Regions from separate parts of the Streptomyces sp. NPDC088350 genome, predicted to be linked through region 1. Evidence: riboswitches for the same ligand, from Rfam matches in the RefSeq annotation. Region 1 holds a riboswitch; the other holds the start of a gene.

The links. A riboswitch is a leader RNA that binds a small molecule or an ion and turns the genes downstream of it on or off. The one in region 1 is predicted to bind S-adenosylmethionine.
Region 2: linked by a shared signal. The riboswitch ahead of thrC (threonine synthase) and the one ahead of ACIQBL_RS25055 (aminotransferase class V-fold PLP-dependent enzyme) in region 1 are both predicted to bind S-adenosylmethionine.

Annotation. Positions count from the first base shown of each region.
Region 1 is NZ_JBIVNL010000007.1:91,636-105,969, reverse strand. Features, by position in the region: gene ACIQBL_RS25080 (NlpC/P60 family protein) at 1-342, opposite strand, end outside; gene ACIQBL_RS25075 (NYN domain-containing protein) at 553-1,896, opposite strand; gene ACIQBL_RS25070 (hypothetical protein) at 1,934-2,173, opposite strand; gene ACIQBL_RS25065 (rhomboid family intramembrane serine protease) at 2,344-3,078, shown strand; gene ACIQBL_RS25060 (Lrp/AsnC family transcriptional regulator) at 3,075-3,356, shown strand; gene ACIQBL_RS25055 (aminotransferase class V-fold PLP-dependent enzyme) at 3,512-4,873, opposite strand; SAM riboswitch class IV at 5,040-5,156, opposite strand; gene trpD (anthranilate phosphoribosyltransferase) at 5,237-6,301, opposite strand; gene ACIQBL_RS25045 (cytochrome bc complex cytochrome b subunit) at 6,436-8,073, opposite strand; gene ACIQBL_RS25040 (Rieske 2Fe-2S domain-containing protein) at 8,070-9,125, opposite strand; gene ACIQBL_RS25035 (c-type cytochrome) at 9,122-9,931, opposite strand; gene ACIQBL_RS25030 (heme-copper oxidase subunit III) at 10,012-10,632, opposite strand; gene ACIQBL_RS25025 (hypothetical protein) at 10,802-11,203, shown strand; gene ACIQBL_RS25020 (Ig-like domain-containing protein) at 11,296-12,558, opposite strand; gene ACIQBL_RS25015 (cytochrome c oxidase subunit 4) at 12,689-13,087, opposite strand; gene ctaD (cytochrome c oxidase subunit I) at 13,084-14,334, opposite strand, start outside.
Region 2 is NZ_JBIVNL010000013.1:176,470-190,803, forward strand. Features, by position in the region: gene cdgB (diguanylate cyclase CdgB) at 1-238, shown strand, start outside; gene ACIQBL_RS38470 (CBM35 domain-containing protein) at 368-1,315, shown strand; gene ACIQBL_RS38475 (1-phosphofructokinase family hexose kinase) at 1,305-2,249, opposite strand; gene nagA (N-acetylglucosamine-6-phosphate deacetylase) at 2,359-3,489, opposite strand; gene ACIQBL_RS38485 (ROK family protein) at 3,594-4,538, opposite strand; gene ACIQBL_RS38490 (ABC transporter substrate-binding protein) at 4,697-5,914, shown strand; gene ACIQBL_RS38495 (DUF3263 domain-containing protein) at 5,968-6,219, shown strand; gene otsB (trehalose-phosphatase) at 6,238-7,119, shown strand; gene ACIQBL_RS38505 (trehalose-6-phosphate synthase) at 7,214-8,620, opposite strand; gene ACIQBL_RS38510 (glucosyl-3-phosphoglycerate synthase) at 8,716-9,660, opposite strand; SAM riboswitch class I at 9,804-9,952, shown strand; gene thrC (threonine synthase) at 9,968-11,263, shown strand; gene ACIQBL_RS38520 (MoaD/ThiS family protein) at 11,348-11,623, shown strand; gene ACIQBL_RS38525 (cold-shock protein) at 12,055-12,261, shown strand; gene groL (chaperonin GroEL) at 12,603-14,225, shown strand.

The DNA of each region.
Region 1 (14,334 bases):
GGGGTCGATGCCACCGGTGCGGTACTGGGCGCTCGCCATCGAACCGAGGCCGTCCCGGAGCTTGTTGAGCTCCTCCTGGCCGCGGGCGACGTTGTCCTGGATGGTCGAGATCTCTTTCTGGAGCTTGCTCTGCTTCTCCTGAGCCCCGTCGAGCTTCTCGGTGGCCTGCTCGGCCTGCTCGTAGAGGGCGTCGACCTTCGACTTGACCTCGTCCTTGCTGGGCTTCTCGCTCGGCGCGGCGTTGGCGGCCTGAGCGCTGAAGGCAACGGCGGCTGCGGCTGCGGTGGTCAGCACAGTCACACGCGTGCGGCTCGGCTGCTTCGGTCGACGATGGGACGCCACGGAGTCGAGCTCCTTCTATTGAGTGATCACCCGTTCGGAGGTTCGAGGCACGACCCTAGTGATGTTCCTGTGATCAGTTCAAATCCTCACACGAAAAAATGCCGTCACTCAAAGCATTCTTTGCCCATAACCAACATGCAGTGATGGTCGATTGACGCTACGTTGCGTGACGGTTCGGTCAATTCCGGCATTAAACCTGTACGTTGACCTTCACGACAGTCGCTTGAGGAGTACCGCAGAAGCGACGGGGCGGGCGCCCGCCTTCGCGATGCCGTCGGCGACCTCGCGGTCGGTCGAGGCGACGATGACCGGCCGGCCCGGCGGCTCCGCGCGCACCAGCTGGCGGATCAACTCGTCGGCGGTGACGCCCGGCTTGGAGAACAGCACCCGCACTCCGCGCGGCGGCGCCAGCAGCACCGGCGCGGCCAGCTCGGCCCCGTCGAAGACACAGGTGACCTCGGCGCCGGTCTGCGCGGCGAGCTGCGAGAGCTGCCCGAGCAGCCTCAACCGCTGCTTCTCCAGGGGCATTTGGGGATACCCGGTCTTGGTGACGTTGTAGCCGTCGACGACCAGGTGGGCCTGCGGGAGCGCCAGCAACTGGTCGAGGATCGCGGGGTCGTTCTCCGACAGCGCCCGCGCGGCGATGTCCTTCGGGGTCATTCGTCCCGGTTCGACCGCGTCCACGGTCTCGGCGGGCCGTACGGAGACGGGCGGCAGGGCCAGTTCCCTGCGCAGCCCCTGGGCCGCCTCCAGCACCGTGTCGAGCAGCAGCCGTACCCGCATGTCCTCGACGCTGCGCCCCTCCCGGGCCGCCTTGCGGGTGGCCTCCAGGGACGCCTCCGCCTCGCTGAGCCGCGCCTTGAGGCGCCGCCCCTCGCTCTCGGCGGCGGACAGCTGGGTCTGCCCCTCGGCGCGCGCGGCGTCCGTCTCGGCGCGCAGCTTGCGCAGGGCGGCCTCGCCGCGCTTGATGTCACTGTGGGCGGAGCGCAGCTTGCGGTGAAGCGACTCCGCTTCCTTCTTCGCCGCGTCCAGCTCGGTGCGCAGCCGCTCGGTCTCGGTCCGGGTCGCGTCCCGCGCCAGGGCCAGCTCCTCGCGCAGCCGCTCCAGCTCGGCCCGGTTCTCCTCGTCGGCGCGTTCGGCGTCGGCGCGCAGCGCCTCCTCGCCGGCGGCGGTCACGAGCTTCACCCAGCCGGTGGGGCGCAGAACATAGGCCGCGGCCGCCACATCGAGCGGATCCGCGGCCGGGGGCGGCGAGCCGGAGTCGACAGCGCCCGCGAGTTCCGACTGGGCCTCTCTCAGCTTCTCCCCGATCCGCTGTCGGAACAGCGGATCGGTCTCCAGCGCGGCGGCCATGGCGTTGCCCGCGAACTTCGCGCGCCGGTTGGGGGCGAAGCGGGCGTACTGTCGTAGCTGCGCGGGCAGTTCGGCGACGGTGAGACCGCCGAAGCCGTCGGAGACGATCTGCACGACCCGCTTCCGCACGCCATCGGGCAGCGGGCGGTCGAGCACCTCGGCGGCGCCGTCGCCCGGCCCCCCGCCTGAGTTCTCCACCATCCCTCACACCCCAATACCTGTGCGGGGCCACTCCCTCTCAGGAGCCGGCGCCCGGCCTGTCCACGAGTTCCACCTGATCCACGGCGTTGCACCAGCGGCAGCGCACCGACTCGATGGTCTCACTGACCACCTCGCGCTCCTCCACCTTCGGCTCACCGGCCAGGTCCAGGTGGAGGTACTCCACGACCTTCGACGAGCGCGTCACGTCGAAGCGCGTGAGGTTGCCGCAGAGGGTGCAGCGCCACCGCGTGGAGGCAGTCGGCAGGGGAACCGTCATCGTGGCTGTCCGCTTCCTTCGTTCCAGTTTCCGTGATCGCCGGTTTCCCCGGCGAGTGTGGCTCGTAACCCTACGGCCTGGCGGGTACTCGCCGCTCGGCCGTCCACAGGGCCCTTCCGGCGGCGAGGCGGTCTATGCCACTGCGTCCCGTTACGTCATGCTCTGTATCCATGATCAGCAACTGGGGCTCGGCACTCGTCAGGACGTTCCGCGGCACCTCGGCGCCCATGACGTACACCCTGATCGGCCTGTGCTGTCTGATCTTCGTCCTCGGCCCGGCCTCGGGCTTCGTCCCGTCCTACGGCACGGGGGACGCGCTGCTGGTGGCACAGCGGGCGTACTTCCGCCGCTGGGGCGTGGTGCCGTCCGACCTGTTCGCCGCCCCCGCCCGGGAGGCACTGACTCCGGTCACGGCCCTTTTCATCCACGGCAGCTGGATCCATCTCCTCGGCAACATGCTCTTCCTCTACGTCTTCGGAGCGATGACCGAGGAACGGCTGGGCCGGGTCGAGTTCACCCTGTTCTACGTCGTCTGCGGCTACCTGGCCCTGCTGGGCTACGCGGCGGCCAACGCGGACTCCGCGCAGTCCCTCGTCGGCGCGTCCGGGGCGATCTCGGCGGTCCTCGGGGCGTTCCTGTACCTGTTCCCCCGGGCCCGCGTGACGAGTCTCCTCCCCTTCCTCTTCTTCCTGCCGCTGCGCTTCCCCGCGTGGGTCGTCCTGCCGTTCTGGGCGGCGTTGCAGTGGCTCGCGGCGGGCCAGGCCGCGCAGGGGCCGGGGGTGGCGTATCTCGCCCACCTCGTGGGCTTCACGCTGGGGTTCGGCTACGCGTGGGTGCGGTTCGGTCGTACGACTAGAGTGAAACCCGCCCCAGCAACGGTCCCCGAGGGAGAGAACCAGCCGTGATCACCGCGATCGTCCTCATCAAGACCAGCGTGGACCGGATTCCGGAGATCGCCGAGTCGATCGCCGCGCTCGAATCCGTGAGCGAGGTCTTCTCTGTCACCGGTACGTACGACTTGATCGCGATGGTGCGGGTGCGGCAGCACGAGGATCTGGCCGAGGTGATCCCCGGGCGGATCAGCAAGATCCCCGGGGTGGAGGGGACGGATACGCACGTGGCGTTTCGGACGTACTCGCAGCATGACCTTGAGGCTGCGTTCGCTATTGGGCTGGACTCTTGAGGTTGAGCGCCTAGTGGGGTGGGGGGGGCGCGGAGCGTTTGCGACTGACCGTGCGTTGTGGCTGGTCGCGCCCCGCGGCGGAGCCGCATATCGATACAGCCCCGCGCCCCTAAGGGTGCTGCCCCGAAGGGCATGTGCATCGGACCGCGCTTACCTCACACCGCCGGGACGCAGCGGCCGTTCTCCGTGTGGTAAGTCCACTTGGCGCCCTTGGTCACCAGTTCGCGTACCGCGCCTACGAAACGCTCCACGTGCTCGTCCGGGGTGCCCGCGCCGAAGCTGATGCGGATGGCGTTGAGGGACTTCTCGCCCGGGGCCGCCTCGGGGGCTCCGCACTCGCCCTGGGTCTGGGGGTCGCTGCCGAGGAGGGTGCGGACCAGCGGGTGGGCGCAGAAGAGGCCGTCGCGGACGCCGATGCCGTACTCGGCGGAGAGGGCGGCGGCGAAGTGGGAGCTGTTCCAGCCGTCGACGACGAAGGAGATCACGCCCACGCGCGGGGCGTCGTCGCCGAAGAGGGACAGGACGCGGACCTCCGGGACCTCGGCCAGGCCTGCCCGCACCTTCTCGATCAGGTGCTGCTCGCGGGCCACCAGCGTGTCGAAGCCCGCCTCCGTGAGCGCCTTGCAGGCCGACGCGATGGAGTAGGCGCCGATGACGTTCGGGGAGCCGGCCTCGTGGCGGGCGGCGCTGTCGTGCCACTCCACGTCCACTCCCCCGTCCTCGCGCCGGGTGACCTTGCGGCTGGCGCCGCCGCCCGCGAGGTAGGGGTCGGCGGCCTGGAGCCAGTCGGCGCGGCCGGCGAGGACTCCGGAGCCGAAGGGGGCGTACAACTTGTGGCCGGAGAAGGCGATCCAGTCGACGTCGAGATCCTGGACGGACACCGGGTGGTGCGGGGCGAGCTGGGCGGCGTCCAGGACGATACGGGCGCCGTGGGCGTGCGCGGCGGCGGCGAGTTCACGGACCGGCCACAGCTCGCCGGTGACGTTCGAGGCACCGGTGACGCAGACGAGGGCCGGGCCCTGGGGGTCGCGAGCGGCGAGGGCCTGCTTCAGGGTCTCGACGGCCTGGTGCGGGGTGCGCGGGGCGTTGAGGTAGGTGACCTGGGCGTCCTTCCAGGGCAGCAGGGAGGCGTGGTGCTCGGTCTCGAAGACGAAGACCTGGCAGTCGGCGGGGAGCGCGGCGGCGAGGAGGTTGAGGGAGTCCGTGGTGGAGCGGGTGAAGATCAGCTGGTCGTCGGGGCGGCAGTCCAGGAACTCCTCGACCGTCCTGCGGGCGTTCTCGAAGAGGTCGGTGGAGAGCTGCGAGAGGTAGCCGGCGCCCCGGTGGACGCTGCCGTAGTACGGGGCGTAGGCCGCCACGTCGTCCCAGACGCGCTGGAGGGCGGGGGCGCTGGCCGCGTAGTCGAGCGCCGCGTAGGTGACCTCGCCGCCCGTGACGAGCGGGACGGTGACATCCCGGCCGAGAACGGGCATCTGGGCACAAATGGTCCGGGCGGCGGCAGCGGTGGAGACAGACATGGCGAACTCCTGTGAGAGGCAAGGGGGTTCCGCCGGGCGAGCGCGGACGGCTCAAGCACGGAGGAGGGTGAAAGGGGGTATGCGGAGGCGGGGCTCGGCGCCCTATCGCATTCGCTTGCTCACAGAGGGCTCCCTCGATGACCAGGACCCCTGGTGTCTTTCGAGGGGCCCGCGCTTGCCGTAGACCTCGCTGCCTACGGCCTGGTCTTCACCCGGGGCACCCCGCCACGGACGGAGGGTTGCCGGACAGTCGGCCGGGGCCTCATGACTGTCACTCATGACCTGGTCAGAAAACTTACGCGACGTGATCGTCGTCCCGCAACCCGTGTCCGGATCGCGGGACGACGACCGCCGTACGTGCCGCTACGCGTTGGTGGCAGCCGCCCAGCGCTCCAGCGTCCGCTTGGCGGCACCCGAGTCGATCGACTCCGCCGCCTTCGCCATCCCGGCCCGGATCCGGTCCACCAGCGGCCCGTCCTCCGCCTCCAGGGCCACCAGCGCAGCCGCCGAGTTCAGGAGTACGGCGTCCCGTACCGGGCCCGTCTCGCCGTCCAGGAGACGGCGGGCGACGCCCGCGTTGTACTCGGGGCCGGCACCGCGCAGCGCCTCGATGGGCACCAGTGGGAGGCCGACTTCCCGGGGGTCGAAGGCCTCCTCGGTGACCTTGCCGTCGCGGACGATCCACACCCGGGAGGTGGCGGTGGTCGTCAGCTCGTCCAGGCCGTCGTCACCGCGGAACACCAGCGCGGAGGAACCGCGTTCGGCGAGCACCCCGGCGATGAGCCCCGACATCCGGGTGTCGAAGCAGCCGACCGCCGAGGCGGTGACGCGGGCCGGGTTGGTGAGCGGGCCGAGGAGGTTGAACGCGGTCGGGATCCCCAGGGCTCCGCGGACCGCGCCGGCGAACCGCATCGCGGGGTGGAACTTGGCCGCGAAGCAGAAGGTGATCCCGGCCTCCGCCGCCACCCGCGCCACCTGCTCGGTCGGCAGGTCGAGGTTGATGCCGAGCTTCTCCAGCACGTCGGAGGAACCGCTCGCCGAGGACGCGGCACGGTTGCCGTGCTTGACGACCTTCGCGCCGGTGCCGGCGATCACGATCGCGGACATCGTCGAGATGTTGACCGTCTTGGCCCGGTCACCGCCCGTACCGACGATGTCGACGGCCGGCCCCGGGATGTCCAGCGGCTTGGCGTGCGCGTACATCGTCTCGACGAGACCGGTGATCTCCTCGACCGTCTCGCCCTTGGCCCGCAGCGCCACCAGGAAACCGGCGATCTGCGCGTCCGCCGCCTCCCCGCTCATGATCCGGTCCATCGCCCACGCCGCGTCGGCGGTGCTCAGGTCCTGTCCGGCAAGCAGGGCGCTCAGTACGTCGGGCCAGGAACGGGCCGCCGCGGTGTCGCCTCCAGCGGGGGTCACAGCGCTCATACGGCCGCTCCTGAGTGTCGTAGAAACATGGTTCGAAAGACCTCCCCCACCCTATCCAGCCGCGGGCACGGCGAAGGGCCCCGTCCGGTGTTCGGACGGGGCCCTTCGACCGCGGCGTGGCGACGCCTCAGCGATCAGTGGTGGCCGTGGCCGCTCGTGATCTCCTTGTACTCCTCGACGGTGGGCTTGGGGATCTGGGACTCCTCGCCGTAGTACGCCTCGCTCAGCTTGGCGCGCAGCTTCTCGGAGCCCTTCACCTTGCGCTCGACACCGTTCTCGTCGACGGTCGCGCCGATCGCGGCCGGCACGTACTGCTCGTGCGCGGTGAGCGTGTGCAGCGCGTCCTGGCTGAGCGGCTCGTGGATCTCGACGAACTCACCGTGCGGCAGGCGCTTGATGATGCCCGACTCGCGGCCGTGCAGCACCTTGTCCCGGTCGCGGCGCTGGAGGCCGAGGCAGACCCGCTTGGTGGCGATGAACACGAGCACCGGCACCACGAAGAAGCCGACGCGCACGAACCAGGTGATCGAGTTGATCGACAGGTGGAAGTGCGTGGCCCAGATGTCGTTGCCGCCACCGACGAGCAGGACGAAGTACCACGAGATCCACGCGGCACCGAAGGCCGTACGGGTCGGGACGTTGCGCGGGCGGTCCAGGATGTGGTGCTCGCTCTTGTCGCCGGTGACCCAGGACTCGATGAACGGGTAGACCGCGATCGCGACCAGGACCAGCGGGAAGATGATCAGCGGGATGAACACACCCAGGACGAGCGTGTGACCCCAGACGTTGATCTCCCAGCCCGGCATGACACGGATCAGGCCCTCGGAGAAGCCCATGTACCAGTCGGGCTGGGCGCCCGTGGACACCATGTCCGGACGGTACGGGCCCATGGCCCAGATCGGGTTGATCGAGGCGATCGCCGCGACGGCCGCGATGACACCGAAGACCAGGAAGAAGAAGCCTCCGGCCTTGGCCATGTAGACCGGCAGCAGCGGCATGCCGACGACGTTGTTGTTCGTCTTTCCGGGGCCCGCGAACTGCGTGTGCTTGTGGTAGAAGACCAGGATCAGGTGGCCGACCACCAGGCCGAGCATGATGCCCGGCAGCAGCAGGATGTGGATCGAGTAGAACCGTGCGACGAAGTCGCCGCCCGGGAACTCGCCGCCGAAGAGGAAGAACGACAGGTACGTGCCGACGATCGGCACGGACAGGACCGCGCCCTCCATGAAGCGGACACCGGTGCCGGAGAGCAGGTCGTCCGGGAGCGAGTAACCGGTGAAGCCGGTGAACATGCCCAGGACGAACAGCAGGAAGCCGAACAGCCAGTTGACCTCACGCGGCTTGCGGAACGCACCCGTGAAGAACACGCGCATCATGTGCACGAACATGGCGGCGAGGAAGATCAGCGCCGCCCAGTGGTGGATCTGACGGATCAGCAGACCGCCGCGCACATCGAAGGAGATGTGCATCGTCGAGTTGAACGCCTCCGACATCAGCTGCCCCTGGAGCGGGACATAGCTGCCGTGGTACGTCACCTCGTTCATCGACGGGTGGAAGAACAGCGTCAGATACACACCCGTGAGGATGATGATGATGAAGCTGTAGAGGCAGACCTCACCCAGCATGAACGACCAGTGGTCGGGGAAGATCTTGCGCATGTTGGACTTGGCGAGGGAGTAGATCCCGAGCCGTCCGTCCGCCCAGTCGGCGATCTTCTCGCCGGCCGGTGCTTTCTCGCGCGCACGCGAGTCTGTGTTCGTCGTAGTGCTCATCCGCGCTCCCAGAATGCAGGACCGACGGGCTCCTCGAAGTCGCCGAGCGCCTGGAGGTAGCCCTCGTCGCTCACACCGATGCGCAGCTGCGGCAGGGCGTGACCGGCCGGGCCGAAGATCACTCGGGCACCGTCGGAGAGGTCGAAGGTGGACTGGTGGCACGGGCACAGCACGTGGTGCGTCTGCTGCTCGTACAGGGAGATCGGGCAGCCCACGTGGGTGCAGATCTTCGAGAAGGCCACGATGCCCTCGTGCGCCCACTCCAGCTCGCGCTTGTCCTTGATGTTGTCCGGCTGCAGCCGGACGATCATCAGCGCCGACTTGGCGATCTCGGTCTGGAACTCCTCGTCGGTCTCCTCCAGGCCCTCGGGCTTGGCGAAGGTGAGCGAGCCGACGGCCACGTCCGAGGGACGCAGCGGCAGGTTCGTGTTCATGTTGACGAGGAGCTTGCCCTTGGACCACAGGGTGTGCCGGAGCTTGGTGCCCGGCAGCGGGCCCAGGTCGCGCAGCAGCATGACGCCGGAGAGCGGGAACAGGGCCAGCGCGCCGAACATCGTGTTGCGGATCAGCTTGCGACGGCCGAGCGCCGACTCCTTGGCACCCTGCTTGAAGTCGGCCAGCACCTTGGCCTTGACCTCGGGGGGTGCCTCGATCGCGTGCCGCTCGTCGGCGACCTCCACGTCGGACATCAGGGTGCGGGCCCAGTGGACCGCGCCCGCGCCGATGGTGAAGAGCGCCGTACCGAGGGTCAGACCCAGCGCGAAGTTGAGCGCGTTGACGCGGCCGATCGGGAAGACGAAGATCGGCTTGTCGTGCGGGATCGCCACGTACGAGGCGATGAAGCCGACGGTGGCGAGCATCGACAGGGTGAACAGGAAGGCGACGACGCGCTCGGACCGCTTGGCGGCCCGCTCGTCGATGTCCTGGACACGGTGCTCGTGCGGCGGCAGTCCCGGGTCGGCGAACGGGTCGTGCTCGTCCGCCACCGACACCGCGCCGTGCGCGTCCTGCTCAGCGGGCAGGTTCTCTTCTGGAATGTCTTGGCTACTCATGACTTCTTGGCCTTTGCGGTCCGAGCGGCGACCCAGACGGCTACCGCGATCAGCGCGCCCAGACCGAAGATCCAGGCGAAGAGACCCTCACTGACCGGACCGAGACCGCCCAGCTCAAGCCCGCCGGGGCTCTCGGTGTTGTCGCCGTTGACCGCGTTGAGGTACGCGATGATGTCCTTCTTGTTCTTCGACGACAGCGTGGTGTCGGGGAAGGAAGGCATGTTCTGCGGGCCGGTCTGCATGGCCTCGTAGATGTGCTTCGGTGCGACACCCTCAAGGCTCGGCGCGTACTTGCCGTGCGTCAGCGCGCCGCCCTTGCCGGTGAAGTTGTGGCACTGGGCGCAGTTGGTGCGGAACAGCTCGCCACCCTTGGCGATGTCCGACCCCTCGGGCCCGTACTCGTTCTTCGTCGGGATGACCGGACCGGCGCCCAGCGAGGCGATGTACGCCGCGAGCTGGTCGATCTCGGCCTGGGAGTAGATGACCTTCTTGGCCGGGATCTGAGCACCCGGCTGCTGCGCCGGCATCCGGCCGGTGCCGACCTGGAAGTCGACCGCCGCGGCGCCGACGCCCACAAGGCTCGGACCGTCGGAGGAGCCCTGACCGCCGGTGCCGTGGCAGCTTGCGCAGCCGACGGCGAAGAGCTTCTTGCCCTCGTCGATGGCGAGGGACTGGGCGGACTCGTCGGCCTGCGCCTTGCTCGCGGGCGCGAACGCGGCGTACAGCCCCCCAGTTGCCGCCAGCGCGAGGAGGAGTACGACGACCGCCGCCAGCGGATGGCGTCGTCGTGTGGAGAGCTTTTTCACGGATTACCCCGGTGTCAGGATCTTCTGCGTCGATGCTTCTGGAATGTGCGCTTCTTGGGCGCGCGCGGGATCGGGCCCGACTACTTGATCAAGTAGATCGTGGCGAAGAGGCCGATCCAGACGACATCGACGAAGTGCCAGTAGTAGGACACGACGATGGCCGCGGTCGCCTGTTCGTGGGTGAACCTCTTCGCCGCGTAGGTGCGGCCGAGGACGAACAGGAAGGCGATGAGGCCGCCCGTCACGTGCATGCCGTGGAAGCCGGTGGTCAGGTAGAACACCGAGCCGTACGGGTCGGAGGACAGCGACAGGCCGTCCTTCTTCACCAGCTCCGTGTACTCGAAGATCTGACCGCCGATGAAGATCGCACCCATCACGAACGTGATGATGAACCAGCCCCTGAGCTTCTTCACGTCCCCGCGCTCGGCGGCGAAGACGCCGAGCTGGCAGGTGAGGGAGGAGAGCACCAGGATCGTGGTGTTGGTCGCGGAGAACGGAAGGTTGAGATGGCTCGCCATCTCCTTCCAGTGATCCGGACCGGTCACCGATCGCAGGGTGAAGTACATCGCGAAGAGGGCCGCGAAGAACATCAGCTCGGAACTCAGCCAGATGATGGTTCCGACGCTGGTGAGGTTCGGCCGGTTGACCGACGGGTGCGCGTGCCCGGTTTCTACTGTCGTTGCTGTCGCCACGACCGACATTATGTCGGTCGCTTATCCCGCCCTCACTCCGGGGGGTGCCGTTCGGAGTGTTCGCAGCGTGTGTACTGCCCGGATGGCCCATCGCAGGCGTGTTCCCACAGGTGTTGACGGGGTGTTCAAGGGAGTAGCATCCGCGCAACGGACCTTGGAACGGACCTTCGGAGGAAGCATGCAGCCGACCGCCACGGTGCTGGTCTACAGCGATGACTCCAACACCCGCGAGCAAGTGCGGCTTGCCACCGGGCGCAGGCCGGCTCCGGACGCGCCGTTGGTCGAGTTCCTGGAGTGCGCGACGCAGGCTGCGGTCGTCAAAGAGCTGGACCGGGGTGGGATCGACGTCTGTGTCTTCGACGGGGAGTCCGTGCCGATGGGTGGCATGGGGTTGTGCCGGCAGGTGAAGGACGAGATCTTCAACTGCCCGCCGGTGCTTGTGCTTATCGGGCGGCCTCAGGATGCGTGGCTGGCCACGTGGAGCCGGGCGGACGCCGCGGTGACCTTGCCGGTGGACCCTGTCGAGTTCGCGGCGTCGCTCGCTGCTCTGTTGCGTGAGAAGCGGGCTTTGAGCGCCTAGTGGGGTGGGATGCGGGGTTCTTGGCGACTGCGGGCCCGTTGTGGCTGGTCGCGCAGTTCCCCGCGCCCCTGGGTGGGTCACCTCCAGGTGGGTCACACTGACTCGGGGCGAAGTCTCGCCGCGTCTTCGGGCCTGGGACCATCCGGGGTTCCGCCTACCAGCGCGCTGCCGCCCCGCCAGTTCTTCCAGCCGAGGTTCCAGTCGCCGTAGCCGTTGCCGAAGGGTTCCATTTCGTCGCCGTTGGAGTTGACGACCTTGACGACGTCGCCCTCGTGGATGGTGTCGAAGAACCACTCGGCGTTGCTGGTGCTCATGCCGGTGCAGCCGTGGCTGACGTTCTCGGAGCCCTGGGCGCCCACGGACCAGGGGGCGGCGTGGACGTACTCGCCGCTCCAGGTGACGCGGGTCGCGTAGTACACGGGGAGGTCGTACGAGTCCGAGGAGCCCTCGGAGATGCCGACGGTGGTACCGCGCATCCGTACGAAGTACTCCTTGCCCAGTACGACCTTGACGCCGTTTCGGGTCTCGAAGCCGGGCTTGCCGGTGGTGACGGGGATCTCGTTGATCTCCTCGCCGTTCTTGTAGACCGTCATCTCGTGGGACGAGGCGTCCGTCACGGCGATGATCTTGTCGCCCGTGGTGAGTTTGAGCGGCTTGGACTTGCCGCCCCAGAGGCGGTCGCTGATCTTCACGCCGTCGAGGTCGCTGTGGACCTGGATGGTGGCGTGGGCGGGCCAGTACTCCTTGGGGCGGTAGTGGAGCGTCTCGTCGTCCACCCAGTGCCAGGCGCCCTCCACGGCGGGCGTGGAGTCCACTCTGAGGGCGCGTTCCACGATGGCCCGCTGTGCCTTGTCCTTGACGGGCTTGTTCAGTTCGGCGGTGACCGGCTGGCCGACGCCGTACTTGCCCGCGTCCGGACCGAACTTCACCGTCAGGCTCTTCTTGGTCGTCGGCTTCGTGGTGTCGAAGGTGAGGACCTTGCGGCCGGGGGCGCCGTCCTCGTCCTCGGTGCTCACCCGCACCGTGTAGTGGGCGTTGGCGGCCAGCGGGGAGGTGCTGCGCCAGTGACTGCCGTCGGCGGCGAGTTCGCCCGTGACGTAGCGCCCCATGGCGTCCATGGCCGTGACATCCGTGATGCGCCCGTCGTCACCGGAGGCGGTGACCACCAGGGGCTTGTCGGGGTCGGCCTTCTTGCCCTTGCCGGACGGGCCGTTGAAGGAGATCTGCCCCGCCGCGTCGTACGGCTTGGCCGACAGCGGGTTGCCGTCGGATCCGCAGCCGGTGATGCCCGCGCCGAGCGAGATCACCAGCAGGGTGCAGCCGACGACGGTGCGGGTGCGCGGTGTGTGGCTCATGAGCCGAGGCTATGAAGCTTCGTCAAGCTCGGCGCGGTGGGTAACTCGGACGAGGGACCCACGTTGCGGCAGAAGCAGGAGCCCGGACCCTCCTGACGGAGTGTCCGGGCTCCCGGCCGTGCGGTGCGTGCTACTGGGTGCGGTTCTCACCGCGGTAGTACTCGAAGACCCAGCCGTACAGGCCGATCATGATGATCGGGGCGGAGAAGTACAGCAGCCACCAGCCGATCGCGATCGACAGGAAGGCCAGCGCGCCGCCGACACCGAGGGCGAGGGGCTGCCAGCTGTGCGGGCTGAAGAAGCCCACCTCGCCGGCCTCGTCCGCGACGTCGGCCTCCTTGTCGTCCTGCGCCAGCGTGTCGATCCGCCGGGCCGTGAAGCCCAGGTAGAAGCCGACCATGACGCACAGGCCGAAGGCCATGAAGAGGGCCGTGGTACCGGCCGCCTCCTTGGACCAGACGCCGTAGACGACCGCCATGACCAGCACGAAGACGGCCAGCCACATGAACATCCTGCCCTGGACCTTCACTTGCCCGCCTCCTTGCCGCCAGTGAGGGCCTTGTCACCGTGATGCGCGTTCTCGAGCTGGTCGAGGGCGGCGATCTCGGGGTGGTGCAGGTCGAACGCCGGGGATTCGCTGCGGATCCGGGGGAGGGTGAGGAAGTTGTGCCGCGGGGGCGGGCACGAGGTCGCCCACTCCAGCGAACGGCCGTAGCCCCACGGGTCGTCGACCTCGACCTTCTTGCCGTACTTGGCCGTCTTCCACACGTTGTAGAGGAACGGCAGGATCGACAGGCCGAGCAGGAAGGAGCTGATCGTCGAGATCGTGTTCAGGGCGGTGAAGCCGTCGGCCGCGAGGTAGTCCGCGTAACGACGGGGCATGCCCTCGGCACCCAGCCAGTGCTGGACCAGGAAGGTGCCGTGGAAGCCGATGAACAGCGTCCAGAAGGTGATCTTGCCGAGGCGCTCGTCGAGCATCTTGCCGGTCATCTTCGGCCACCAGAAGTGGAAGCCGGAGAACATCGCGAACACGACCGTGCCGAAGACCACGTAGTGGAAGTGGGCGACGACGAAGTACGAGTCCGAGACGTGGAAGTCCATCGGCGGCGAGGCCAGGATGACGCCCGTGAGACCACCGAAGGTGAAGGTGATCAGGAAGCCCGTCGCCCAGAGCATCGGGGTCTCGAAGCTCAAGGACCCCTTCCACATGGTTCCGATCCAGTTGAAGAACTTCACGCCGGTGGGTACGGCGATGAGGAACGTCATGAAGGAGAAGAACGGCAGGAGGACTCCGCCGGTGACGTACATGTGGTGGGCCCACACCGTCACGGACAGGCCGGCGATGGAGATGGTCGCGGCGACCAGGCCCATGTAGCCGAACATCGGCTTGCGGGAGAAGACCGGGATGACCTCGGAGATGATGCCGAAGAACGGCAGGGCGATGATGTACACCTCTGGATGGCCGAAGAACCAGAAGAGGTGTTGCCACAGCAACGCACCGCCGTTCGCGGCGTCGAAGACGTGTGCCCCGAATTTTCGATCCGCCTCCAGCGCGAACAGCGCGGCGGCGAGGACCGGGAAGGCCAGCAGGACCAGGACGGCGGTCAGCAGGACGTTCCACACGAAGATCGGCATGCGGAACATCGTCATGCCCGGTGCGCGCATGCAGATGATCGTGGTGATGAAGTTGACCGCGCCGAGGATCGTGCCGAAGCCGGAGAAGGCCAGACCCATGATCCACATGTCGGCGCCGATACCCGGCGAGCGGACCGCGTC
Region 2 (14,334 bases), on a different contig from region 1:
GTTCGTCGTCCTGGCCGACGGACTCGGCAAGGCCGACGCCGCCGACCTCGCCGTACGCCTGCGGAACGAGATCATCCAGCCCATCAGGGTCGACGGCCGGGCCATGCGGGTCGGGGCCAGTTTCGGCATCGGGTGGGCCCACTGCGGGATGACGGCGGACGAGGTCTTGAAGTCCGCTGACGAACGGATGTACATCGAGAAACGATCTCGTCCCAAACAGCACAGACGTGCGGGATGATCTCCAGGTCAGCGGTCTGATGCGATCCGAGTCACCCGTTTGGACGACACGGAGCGGGTAGGCTCGGAGTTCTCCAGACGTATCTGAAGCTGACGTATCTGCACCCGCACCTGTTGAGGAGACCTAGGGATGACGCCCGGCAACAACGGCGCGAGCACGCCCGAGGACGACGACCCGTTCGGCTACCTGTACGAGGACGGCCAGGCCGCCGGCGCCCAGCCGCCCTCCGGCGGTGGCTACGGCTACCCGGGTTCGGTCAACCGAGTGCGCCCGGTGGGCGAGCGCCAGTACGGCGGCCAGCAGGCCGCCGCCCCCACCGCCCAGTACCAGCAGCAGTACGGCCAGACCGTCCCGCAGCAGCAGCCCTACGGCGCCCAGCCGAACGCGCACTACCAGGCCCCGGAGTCGTTCGGCGCCCCGCCCACCCAGCAGCCCCCGGCGTACAACAACGGCGGCGGCGGCCGTGGCCGCGGCCCCAACACCAAGGGCCTGCTGATCGGCGCGATCGCGGTGGTCGCCGCGGTGGTCATCGGTATCAGCGTGGCGATGATGAACGGCAACAGCGACAACAAGACGGGCGACCAGGCGGGGTCCACGCCGTCGGTTTCGCAGAGTGCTTCGCCGAGTGCGTCGAGCAGCAGCCCCGCGGCCGAGGCGGAACTGCCGAAGATCGACGCCAAGGCCCTCCTGCTGGGCGGCGGCGCCGCCACGGCGTCCGACGTCGACGGCGCCAAAGCCGACGGCGGTGTCTACGTGTCCGGTTTCAACGCGGTCGGCGCGTCCGTGACATGGAACATGAGCGGCCTCGCGAAGAGCGGCAACTACCGTCTGTACGTCAACTACGGCGTACCCGGCAAGGACGCCACCGCCACGCTCACGGTCAACGGCACGGCCCAGTCCCGCGCACTCAACCTGAGCAACTTCGCGAAGGCATCCGAGGGCGACTATGCGAAGGGCTGGACGGAAACCTGGGCGTCCGTTCAGCTGAACAAGGGCTCCAACACCATCAAGATCTCCTGCGAGCAGGGCGACCAGTGCGACGTCAACTTCGACCAGCTGTACCTGGTCAAGGGCTGACCCAGGCCGCGCTCGCGTCCCCCGTCACCGCGACCCGCCCCAGCAGCTCCTCGTAGGCCGCCCGGTCGAATTCGCCCGCCACGGGGGAGAGTACGGTCGCCGCCGACAGCGCGACGGCCCGTGCCAGCCGGTCCGGCCACGGCAGGCGTTCCACCCACCCCGACAGCAGGCCCGCGACCGCCGAGTCGCCCGCGCCGGTCGGGTTGCCGGGTATCCGTGCCGGAGGCGTCGCGTGCCAGGTGCCCTCCGGGGTCGCCGCCAGCAGACCCTGCGCGCCGAGTGAGGCGACCACGGCACGCGCGCCCCGGCGACGTGTGGCCTGGGTGGCGCGCAACGGGTCCTGGGAGCCGGTGAGTTCGGCCAGTTCCTCGGCGTTGGGCTTGACGATGTCGGGGCGGGCGGCGACTCCTCTGCGGAGGGGTTCGCCGCTGGTGTCGAGGAGGACGGGGATGCCGGCCGTTCGGGCTGTGCGGATCAGGCCCGCGTAGGCGCCCACCGGGAGTCCGGGCGGGAGGCTTCCGCACAGGGCCACCGCCGAGATCTCGCCGGTCAGCAGGGACTCGTACGCCTCCTGGAAGGCCCTCCACTCCGCCGAAGTGACCGTCGGGCCGGGCTCGTTGAGTTGAGTCGTGTCACCTGTCAGCTCGTCCACCACCGCTATCGTGCGGCGGGTCGCGCCGGCGACCGGGACGAGCGCGTCCAACACGCCTGGGGTGTCGGTGAGTTGGTCCTGGACCACCCGTCCCGTCGCGCCGCCCGTGAAGCCGGTGACCATCACCTCGTGGCCCAGGGCGGCCAGGACCCGGGCCACGTTCAGGCCCTTGCCGCCGGGGCGTTCCGTCACCTCGGACACGCGGTGCGAAGCGTGCGGTCGCAACTCCCGTACCCGGTAAGTGATATCGAGAGCGGTGTTCAGCGTGACCGTGAGGATCACCGCGCCGACCTCCCCCGAAGTGTGTGTATCCGCCGTCCGGTTCGGGCTCGATCATGCCAAAGAGGCGGCGGTCCGGCCCAGCCTCGGACCGGCCACCGTCCCCTGCGGATCAGCCCAGTTGGGGCTCCACCACCCAACTGCCGCGTCGCATCACGCCCTTGATGTCGAACGCCGAGTCCAGCAGCACCAGGTCCGCGTACTTGCCCGGCTCCAGCGAGCCGATCTCGTCGTAACTCCCCAGCAGCCGGGCCGGGTTGGCGGAGATCGCGGCGACCACGTCCTCGACCGGCAGCCGGTCGACGGTCACCGCGCGCTTGAACGCCCGGTCCAGGGTCAGCGTCGACCCCGCGATCGAACCGCCCTCCACGAGCCGCGCCACCCCCTCACTCACCTCTACCTCCAACGGGCCGAGCATGTAACGCCCGTCGCCGAAGCCCGCCGCGTCCATCGCGTCCGTGATGAACGCGACCCGGTCCGCGCCCGCGTGATGGAACGCCAACTCCAGTGCGGCCGGATGCAGATGCGTACCGTCGTTGATCAACTCGACCGTGATCCGCTCGTCCTCGAGCAGCGCCGCGATCGGACCGGGGTCACGGTGACCGAGCGGCGGCATCGCGTTGAACAGGTGCGTGGCGACCGTCGCGCCCGCGTCGATCGCCTCCACCGTCTGCTCGTACGACGCGTCCGTGTGGCCGATCGCCGCGATGACGCCGTGTTCGGCGAGGAGGCGTACGGAGTCGAGGCCGCCCGGCAGTTCGGTGGCGAGGGTGACCATCTTCGCCCGGCCGCGGGCCGCGTCGACCAGCTTGCGGACGTCCGCCGGGTCGGGGTCGCGCAGCAGTGCCTCGGAGTGCGCGCCCTTGCGGCACGGTGAGATGAACGGGCCCTCGAAGTGGATACCGGCGAGGTCGCCCTGCTCGGCCAGTTCGGAGAGGAGGCCGGCGCGGTGGGCGAGGAAGTCCATGTCGCCGGTGACTGTGGAGGCGACCAGGGTGGTGGTGCCGTGCAGGCGGTGGGTGTGGATGCCCTTGAGGACGTCTTCGAGGGTGCCGGAGGTGAAGGAGGCTCCGCCGCCGCCGTGGTTGTGCAGGTCGACGAATCCCGGGACCAGCCAGTGGCCGGTGACGTCGAGTACCTGGGCGTTGTCGGGGGCCGCGCCGGTGATTCGGGGGCCGTCGATGATGAGGCGGCCTTCGCGCACGATGCCCGTCGGGAGGACCGCGTTGGCGCCGGACAGGATGAGGGGCCTGGTGCCGGTTGCGGGCTGCGGGTGCTTTGTGGCTGGTCGCGCCCCGCGGCGGAGCCGCATATTGACGCTGTCCCGCGCCCCTGGGGGGGTTGCCATCAGGGCGTTACCTCCGTGCGGTCGGTGTGGTTGAGGAGATCCCAGGCCAGAAGGCCCGCGCCCAGGCATCCCGCTGTGTCGCCCAGGGCCGCCGGGACGATCGACGGCAGCTTCTGGAAGGTGATCCGGCGCCGGACCGCCTTCCGCAGTGGTGTGAACAACGTTTCCCCCGCCTCCGCCAGGCCGCCACCGATGATGATCGTGCGGGGGTCCAGGAGGGTGAGGGCGGTGACGAGGCCGTCGGCGAGGGCGTCCACGGCCTCCTGCCAGATGGTCTGGGCCCGGGGGTCCCCGGAGTCGACGGCCTTGGCGCAGTCGGCCGCGTCCGCCGACGGGTCCCCGGTGACGGACGCCCAGGCCTCGCTCACCGCCGCCGCCGACGCGTACCGCTCCAGGCAGCCGGTCTGGCCGCAGGGGCAGGGGGTGCCGCCGGGGCGTACGACGATGTGGCCGATCTCGCCCGCGAAGCCGTGCGCGCCCGCCTCCACCCGGCCGTCGATGCCGATGGCGCCCGCGATGCCGGTGCCGAGCGGGACGAACAGGAAACGGTCGGCGCCCTTGCCCGCGCCGATGCGGCCCTCGGCGAGGCCGCCGGTGCGGACGTCGTGGCCGAGGGCGACCGGGACACCGCCGAGGCGGGCGGCGAGCAGGTCGCGCAGGGGGACGTCGCGCCAGCCGAGGTTGGCCGAGTAGGCGGCGATGCCCCGTTCGGCGTCGACGATGCCGGGGACGGCGACGCCGGCGGCGGACGCGGGCTCGCCGTAGTGCTCCTCGCCGTACGCGCGCAGCTCGGCGGCGAAGCCGAGGATGTGCTCGACGACCGCGTCCGGACCGCGCTCGCGGCCGGTCGCCCGGCGGGCCCGGTGGAGCAGCTCGCCGTCCGGCCCTGCGAGGGCGGCCTTCATCCCGGTGCCGCCCACGTCGAGGGCGATGACATGTCTCACGGGGGACAGTGTGGCCCGTCTACCCGCGAGAGGTCTAGTCCACTTACGTGGTGTAGACCTTATGGGTTCGCAGAGCGAACGTCACGACAGCAAAGGTTGGGGATTCAGTAGTGCAGCGGCGCAGGACAGGAACGATCGCGGCGGTGTCCGCACTGGGCATGACGGCGGTCCTCGGCGGCTGCGGCCTCGGCGGAGACTCCGGTGAGGTCACCCTGAGACTGGTCGCCGCCGACTACGGCGACTCCGCGTCGAACAGTTCGCGGAAGTACTGGGACACGCTCGTCAAGGCGTACGAGGCGAAGCACTCCGGTGTGCGGATCGACGTCAGCGTGTACTCGTGGAACGAGGTCGACGCCAAGGTCAAGGCGATGGTCGACGCCGGGAAGGCGCCCGACATGGCGCAGATCGGCGCGTACGCGGACTACGCGGCGGCGGACAAGCTGTACTCCACCGCCGACGTGCTCTCCATCCCCGTCGAGGCCGACTTCCTGGAGCCGCTCGCGGATGCCGGGCAGGTCGACCACATCCAGTACGGCATGCCGTTCGCCGCGTCCACGCGCGTCCTCTTCTACAACAAGACCCTCTTCGCGGAGGCCGGTCTGACCCCGCCGAAGGACTGGAGCGAGCTGGCCGCCGACGCGGAGGCGCTGAAGGCGCGGGGCGTGAAGTACCCGTTCGCGCTGCCGCTCGGTTCCGAGGAGGCGCAGGCCGAGACGATGCAGTGGCTGCTCGGCGGGGGCGGCGGCTACACCGACGACATCGGCACGTACACCCTCGACTCCACGCAGAACGTCTCCGCCCTCACCTGGCTGCGCGACAACCTCGTCGACAAGGGCCTGACCGGTCCCGTCGCACCGGCGAAGCTCAACCGCGCGGACGCCTTCGCCGCCTTCGCGAACGGTGACGTAGGCATGCTCAACGGGCACCCGACCCTCATCCAGCAGGCCACCAGGAAGGGCGTCGAGTTCGGCACGGTCGCGCTGCCGGGGCGCACCGGCAGGGCCAAGACCACGATGGGTGTCGCCGACTGGATGACCGCCTTCAAGCAGAACGGCCACCGCGACCGGATCGGCGACTTCCTCGACTTCGTCTACAGCGAGAAGAACGTCCTCGCGTTCTCCCGGGAGTACGACCTCCTTCCCGTGACCAACTCCGCGTCCAAGGAGATGCAGGCGTCGCAGCAGGACCGAGCCCTCAGGCCGTTCCTGGAGGAACTCCCGCTGTCGACCCTCTACCCGGTCGGCAACACCTCCTGGGCCACGGTCAGCGCCGACATCAAGAAGCGGATAGGGCAGGCGGTGTCCGCTAACGGCAGCCCGGGGGCGGTGCTGGGCCGGCTGCAGGCGGCGGCGACGCTGGCGGAGAGCGGCCAGTAGCGTCGAGCGGCGCTCGGGGGCCGTTGTCAGTGGCGGGGGTTACGGTGCGGGGCATGGACAAGGACGGGCACCCGCGACTTCCCTCGCTGAACCGAAGGGAACAGGACATCCTCGCGCTGGAGCGCCGCGGCTTCCCGGGCCCCGGCGCGAAGGAGCGTGCGATACGCGAGGAACTGGGCCTGGCCCCCGTGCGCTACTACCAGCTGCTCAACGCCCTGCTGGACGACGAGCGGGCGCTCGCCCACGACCCGGTGACGGTGAACAGGCTGAGACGGGTGCGGGAGACGCGGCGCTCGGAGAGATGAGCCGGATAGGGTCGACGCATGGGCAGCCCCAAGGACTCCAGCGATCCCGTCGATGCCGTCGCTCCCCAGGACGTACTGCCGACTCCCGTCACCGGTGCCGGGCGCGAGGGCCTCGAAGCGATTCTCGCGAACCCCTCCGCCGCGGTGATCGGGCTCGACTTCGACGGCACGCTCGCGCCGATCGTGCCGGACCCCGAGCAGGCGCGTGCCCACCCGGACGCGGTGCCCGCGCTGGCCGCACTCGCCCCGAAGGTGGCCTCCGTGGCCGTGATCACCGGCCGCCCGGCCGGCGTGGCGGTCCGCAACGGCGGCTTCGCGGGCGTGCCGGGACTGGAACACCTCGTCGTCCTGGGCCACTACGGCACGGAACGCTGGGACGCGGTGAGCAGCACCGTCAGCGCCCCCGCCCCGCACCCCGGTGTGGCCGCCGTCCGCGCCGAACTCCCGGGCTTCCTCGACCGCATCGGCGCCTGGCAGGGCACCTGGATCGAGGAGAAGGGCCGCGCGCTCGCCGTCCACACCCGCCGCGCCACCGACCCCCAGGCCGCCTACGAGGCCCTCCGCGGCCCCCTCACCGACCTCGCCACCCGCCACGGCCTGATCGTCGAACCGGGCCGCATGGTCCTGGAACTCCGCCCACCCGGCATGGACAAGGGCGTCGCCCTCCTCGAGTACCTCCGCGAGACCGGCGCCGAGTCCGTCCTCTACGCCGGCGACGACCTCGGCGACCTGCCCGCCTTCGCCGCCGTCGAGAAGCTCCGCTCCGACGGTGTCCCGGGGCTGCTGGTGTGCAGCGGCAGCGACGAGGTCACCGAACTGCGGGAGCGGGCCGACCTGGTGGTGGACGGCGCGGCAGGAGTCGTAGAGCTGCTGTCGGCGCTCGCGGCTCGACTGGGCTGAGCGGGGCGGCGGCGCGGAGGGGGGTGTTCTGAAAAATGTGACACTTCGGGGTGGGAGTGTCACATTTTTCGGAAGAGGGTGTGGCGCGGGCGGGTCAGCTCCGCAGCGCGTCCAACTGCTCCAGGAACCACTGGGCCGGCGGAAGGGCCGTGGCCGCTGCGGCCAACCTCTTCGTCCGCTCGGCACGCTCCTCGGCCGGCATCGTCAGGGCCTCGTGGAGAGCGGCGGCCGTGGCGGTCACGTCGTACGGGTTGACCGGGATCGCGTCCTCGCCCAACTCCTCGTACGCGCCCGCCTCCCGGGAGAGGACCAGGACGCAGCCCTCGTCGGAGACGACCGGGACCTCCTTGGCGACGAGGTTCATGCCGTCGCGGATGGGGTTGACGAGGGCCACGTCGGCGAGGCGGTACGCGGCCAGGGAGCGGGCGAAGTCGTCCTTGACGTGCAGCACGACCGGGGTCCAACCAGCCGTCCCGTAGCGGGAGTTGATCTCGTCCGCGAGCCGCCGCACCTCGGCGGTGTAGTCGCGGTAGACGGCGAGGTCCTGCCGGGAGGGGTAGGCGAACGCCACGTGCACGACCCGCTCCCGCAACTCCGGGTGGTCGTCGAGGAGTTGGCGGTAGGCGAGCAGTCCGCGCACGATGTTCTTGGACAGTTCGGTGCGGTCGACGCGGACGATGGTCCTGCGGCCCGCGCCGATCTCCTCGCGCAACGCCGCCATCCGCTCCGCCACGTCCGCCTCGTGCGAACGGGCGCGCAGGAAGTCGGCGTCGGCACCGAGTCCGTGGACGCCGAGCCGCGTGTCCCCGAGCCCCCCGGCGAACTCCGTACAGCAGGCCGTGAACGCGTCCGCCCAGCGGTGGGTGAGGAAGCCGAGCCGGTCCGCGCCGAGCATGCCCGTCAGCAGCCGCGTCCGGATGTCGTCCGGCAGCATCCGGAAGTAGTCCACCGGCGCCCACGGCGTGTGCGAGAAGTGCCCGATCCGCAGGTCGGGGCGCAACTCGCGCAGCATCCCCGGCACCAGGCACAGGTGGTAGTCCTGCACGATCGCGACGGCACCCTCCGCCGCCTCCTCCGCCAGCGCCTCCGCGAACGCGCGGTTGTACGTCTCGTACGACGCCCACCGGCGCCGGAACTCCGCGTCGAAGACCGGCTCCAGCGGGGTCTGGTACAGCATGTGGTGGACGAACCACAGCACGGAGTTGGCGATGCCGTTGTACGCGTCGGCGTGCACGTCGGCCGGGATGTCCAGCATCCGCACGCCGTCCTCGCCGACCCCGCGCCGCACCGCCTCCCGGTCGCCGTCGGACAGCGCCGAGCACACCCACAGCGCCCCCGCGTCCGGCCCGATCGCCGACAGCCCGGACACCAGCCCGCCGCCGCCGCGCCGGGCGCGCAGCGCACCGTCGTCGCCCACCTCGTACGAGACCGGGCCGCGATTGGAGGCGACGAGCACCTGAGCAGCACCGGACGCGGACGGGAGGGACGACGTGGAAGCCATACGGCACAACCTAGCCCGGCCCGGAAACGCTCAAACGTACGGACGGGTCACAACGGACCGGACGGGTCCGTATACGGCCCGCCCACGGACAGACCTCAGGCCACCTTGCGTGACTGGTACTCGGTGATGTCGGCCATCGGCGGCCGTTCCTCCGTGTCCACGGAGTACGTGCGCGGCTCGAAACCGTCCGGACCCCGCTCGAACTGGGTGAGGGACGGCCGGATGAGATGCCCGCGGGCCAGCCTCAGCTGTGCCGTGCGGTAGATCTGCGCGGCCATGCGGCCCAGCGCCTGCCCGTCCTGGTGGCGGTGCTTGCGCACGCCCACGTCGACCTGGGCGAGGGCGTCGAGGCCCACCAGGTGCAACGCGTCGACGAGCATGCCCAGCTCGACGCCGTAGCCGACCGGGAACGGCAGCTGTTCGAGCAGCGAGCGGCGGGCCGCGTACTCGCCGCCGAGCGGCTGCACGAAACCGGCCAGCTGCGGCCAGTGCATGTTCAGCAGCGGGCGCGCCATGAGTTCGGTGACGCGTCCGCCCTGGCCGGCGGCGCCGCCGAGCGGGCGGTCGTACATCGCCTTGACGAGGTCGACGCCGGGGTCGGTGAGCAGCGGGCCCACTATGCCGGTGACGAAGTCCGAGGAGAACTCCTTCAGGTCCGCGTCGACGAAACAGACGATGTCGCCGCTGGTGACCAGCAGCGAGCGCCACAGCACCTCGCCCTTGCCGGGCACGGCGGGGATGCGGGGCAGGATGTCGTCACGGTGCACGACCCGGGCGCCCGCCGCGGCGGCCACCTCGGAGGTGCGGTCGGTGGACCCGGAGTCGACGACGACGATCTCGTCGACGAGCGGGACCTGCTGCATGAGGTCGTGACGGATGATCGCGACGATGTCGCCGACCGTCGCTTCCTCGTTGAGCGCGGGCAGCACGACACTGACCGACTGGCCCGTGCGGTGCTTGGCGGCGAGAATCTTGTGGAGCGGGCGATCGGTCATGGACCAGGAGCGGGTGCTCAGCCAGTGCTCGACTTCCTTCAGCACGTTGCGCGGCTCCTCTGCGTTCCATCTCGCGGTTCGGACGGCTCACTCAACTGTCCTGGCCTTCGGTTACAGTTTTGAACAACGCTGATGACCATCGCATGTCGGGGGCCGTCAGCGGGACAATCGCATACACAACTGAACACCGCTCATCCAGAGGGGCAGAGGGATACGGCCCGTTGAAGCCCCGGCAACCCTCCAGCCGGTCTTGTCGCACACAGATGCGCCGAGGCTCCCGGCTCGGGAAGGTGCCAAATCCGTCTCACGGCGAAACGCGTCGTGAGGAAGATGAGGAAAGGGCCTCGCCTCCATGGCTGCGCAGACTGTCGCAAGCACCACGAACCCCGTAGACGCCGTTGATCTCGGCCCCGCCACCGCGCTGTCCTGCCGCGAGTGCGGCCACCGCGTCCCCCTCGGCCCGGTCTTCGCCTGCGAGGAGTGTTTCGGCCCGCTGGAGATCGCCTACGACTTCTCGGCCTACGACACCGAAGAGCTCCGCAAGCAGATCGAAGCGGGCCCCGCGAACATCTGGCGTTACGCGCCCCTGCTGCCCGTCCCCGCCGACGTGGCGACCAAGCCGAACATCAACCCCGGCTGGACCAAGCTCGTCCAGGCCGACAACCTCGCCCGCGAACTGGGCGTCGACGCGGGCAAGCTGTTCGTGAAGGACGACTCCGGCAACCCGACGCACTCCTTCAAGGACCGCGTCGTGGCGCAGGCCATCGAAGCGGCGCGCGCCTTCCACTTCACCACCCTCTCCTGCTCCTCCACCGGCAACCTCGCGGGCGCCGTCGGCGCCGCCGCCGCGCGCGCCGGTTTCCGCTCCTGCGTGTTCATCCCGCACGACCTGGAGCAGGGCAAGGTCGTCATGGCCGCGATCTACGGCGGCGAGCTCGTCGGCATCGAGGGCAACTACGACGACGTGAACCGCTTCTGCTCCGAGCTGATCGGCGACCCGGCCGGCGAGGGCTGGGGCTTCGTCAACGTCAACCTGCGGCCGTACTACGCGGAGGGTTCCAAGACCCTCGCGTACGAGATCTGCGAGCAGCTCGGCTGGCGGCTCCCGGACCAGCTGGTCGTGCCGATCGCCTCCGGCTCGCAGCTCACGAAGATCGACAAGGGGCTCCAGGAGCTGATCAAGCTCGGGCTCGTCGAGGACAAGCCGTACAAGATCTTCGGCGCGCAGGCGGAGGGGTGTTCGCCGGTGTCCGTCGCGTACAAGGCGGGCCACGACGTCGTACGGCCGCAGAAGCCGAACACGATCGCGAAGTCGCTGGCGATCGGGAACCCGGCGGATGGTCCTTACGTGCTGGATATCGCTCGGCGTACGGGTGGGGCCGTGGAGGACGTCACCGATGAGCAGTGCGTGGACGCGATCAAGTTGCTGGCGCGCACGGAGGGTATTTTCGCGGAGACGGCGGGCGGGGTGACCGTCGGTGTGGCGAAGAAGCTGATCGACAACGGTCTGCTGGACCCGACGCTGACCACGGTTGTGCTGAACACCGGGGATGGTCTGAAGACGCTGGACGCGGTTGCCGGGACCGGGCTCACCGCGACGATCCGGCCGAGTCTTGAGTCGTTCAGGGAAGCGGGGCTCGCGTCCTAGCGTCGTTCTTTGACTGCGGGTCCGTGGGGGCTGGTCGCGCAGTTCCCCGCGCCCCTAAAAAAGCAGCTGACCGGAGGTTTTACCGTGAGCGTTAGTGTCCGTATCCCCACCATCCTGCGCACCTATACCGGTGGCCAGGCCGAGGTCTCCGCCGAAGGCGCCACCCTCGCCGAGGTCATCTCGGATCTGGAGAAGAACCACGCCGGTATCTCCGCGCGCGTTCTCGACGACCAGGGCAAGCTGCGGCGGTTCGTCAACGTGTACGTGAACGACGACGACGTGCGGTTCGAGCAGGGGCTGGAGACGGCCACCCCGGACGGGGCCGGCGTCTCGATCATTCCGGCCGTCGCCGGCGGCTGATAGTTACCCTAGGTAACGCCGATTACCGAGAGTTCATCGAATTGCCCCCTCCGTGAGAGAAGCGGAGGGGGCAATTCTCTATGGTTGAGCACGGTACAGTTGGGGAACCCGCTCCACTCCGCATGCCGGACGCATATGAGTACCGGCTCCGCGTGCGATGAGAAGTAGCCAAAGTGTGCAGGTCTTTTGTGGCTTATGTTCCCTTTGTGGGGCCCGACTTGCCCTGAAGTCGGATGAATTCTCCGTAAATTCCCGACCGGTCCTGCCCGGAATTCTCGTCGGATTGACCTGTTGCAGACGGCAGTTGGACGGATACATTCGGCCGCGGTCGACGCGTTCCGGCGCACGCCCCCAATCCTGTGGGGGGTGAGGTCTGACCCGGATCCGCGAAGTGCGGGTCCGTGCAAGGGCCAGTAATAGGGGAGTTAGGCATGGCTCAGGGCACCGTCAAATGGTTCAACGCGGAGAAGGGGTACGGCTTCATCGCGGTCGACGGTGGTGCGGATGTTTTCGTCCACTACAGCGCGATTCAGATGGACGGCTACCGCACCCTGGAAGAGGGTCAGCGGGTCGATTTCGAGATCTCGCAGGGTCAGAAGGGGCCGCAGGCGGACATGGTCCGGCTCGCGACCAGCTGAAGCACGCGCCGACGAACAGCAGCGACGTTCTTCGTTCCTCACCGAAGGGCTCGTACTCCTGGGGGGTCACCTCCTGGGGTACGGGCCCTTCGGCATGCCCGCGGGGTGCCTCGCGCGCCCTGTGGAGGAGGGTGCCAGAACCCGAGAGCCGCTTGCACTCGACCATGCCGAGTGCTAATCATTGGCGTTAGCACTCTGAAGGTGAGAGTGATAACGAAGGACCGGGTCGGTGAGGCCCAGCAGGCCAGGTGGTGCAAGGAACCACGGGGCAGGCAGGCCGTCCGTCGCGGGCGCCAGCGCGGTCCGGAGCAATCCACCCCAGTCCGGGAGGACCACTTCACATGGCCAAGATCATCGCGTTCGACGAGGAGGCACGGCGCGGTCTCGAGCGCGGGATGAACCAGCTCGCCGACGCCGTCAAGGTCACCCTTGGCCCCAAGGGCCGCAACGTCGTCCTCGAGAAGAAGTGGGGCGCCCCCACGATCACCAACGATGGTGTTTCCATCGCCAAGGAGATCGAGCTCGAGGACCCGTACGAGAAGATCGGCGCCGAGCTGGTCAAGGAAGTCGCCAAGAAGACGGACGACGTCGCCGGCGACGGTACGACCACGGCGACCGTGCTCGCCCAGGCCCTCGTCAAGGAGGGTCTGCGCAACGTGGCCGCAGGCGCCAACCCGATGGCCCTCAAGCGCGGTATCGAGAAGGCCGTCGAGGCCGTCTCCGGTGCCCTGCTGGAGCAGGCCAAGGACGTGGAGACCAAGGAGCAGATCGCTTCGACGGCCTCCATCTCCGCCGCCGACACCCAGATCGGCGAGCTCATCGCCGAGGCGATGGACAAGGTCGGCAAGGAAGGCGTCATCACCGTCGAGGAGTCGCAGACCTTCGGTCTGGAGCTTGAGCTCACCGAGGGCATGCGCTTCGACAAGGGCTACATCTCGGCGTACTTCGCCACCGACATGGAGCGTATGGAGGCGTCGCTCGACGACCCGTACATCCTGATCGCCAACTCGAAGATCGCCAACGTCAAGGACCTGCTCCCGCTCCTGGAGAAGGTCATGCAGTCGGGCAAGCCGCTGCTGATCATCGCCGAGGACGTCGAGGGCGAGGCCCTGTCCACGCTGGTCGTCAACAAGATCCGCGGCACCTTCAAGTCCGTCGCCGTCAAGGCCCCGGGCTTCGGTGACCGTCGCAAGGCCATGCTCGGCGACATCGCCATCCTCACGGGCGGCGAGGTCATCTCCGAGGAGGTCGGCCTCAAGCTGGAGAACGCGACCGTGGACCTTCTGGGCCGCGCTCGCAAGGTCGTCATCACCAAGGACGAGACGACGATCGTCGACGGCTCGGGCTCGGCGGACCAGGTTGCCGGTCGCGTCAACCAGATCCGCGCCGAGATCGAGAACAGCGACTCGGACTACGACCGCGAGAAGCTCCAGGAGCGCCTCGCCAAGCTCGCCGGCGGCGTCGCCGTCATCAAGGCGGGCGCGGCCACCGAGGTCGAGCTCAAGGAGCGCAAGCACCGCATCGAGGACGCCGTTCGCAACGCGAAGGCGGCCGTCGAGGAGGGCATCGTCGCCGGTGGCGGCGTCGCGCTCATCCAGGCCGGCAGCGTCTTCGAGAAGCTCGAGCTCGAAGGTGACGAGGCCACCGGTGCCGCGATCGTGAAGCTGGCCCTGGAGGCCCCGCTGAAGCAGATCGCGGTCAACGCCGGCCTCGAAGGCGGCGTCGTGGTGGAGAAGGTCCGCAACCTCACCCCGGGTCACGGCCTCAACGCCGCGACCGGCGAGTACGTGGACCTCATCGCCGAGGGCATCATCGACCCGGCGAAGGTCACGCGCTCTGCCCTGCAGAACGCCGCGTCCATCGCCGCGCTGTTCCTCACCACCGAGGCCGTCATCGCCGACAAGCCGGAGAAGGCGTCCGCGCCGGCCGGCGGCGGCATGCCGGGCGGTGACATGGACTTCTGATCGACCCCTTCCGGTTGATCAACGGTCTTGCCGAGGGCGGTACTTCCTGTTCCGACAGGGGGTACCGCCCTCGGGCGTGTCCGGGATCACAGGCCGGGGGACGGGATGG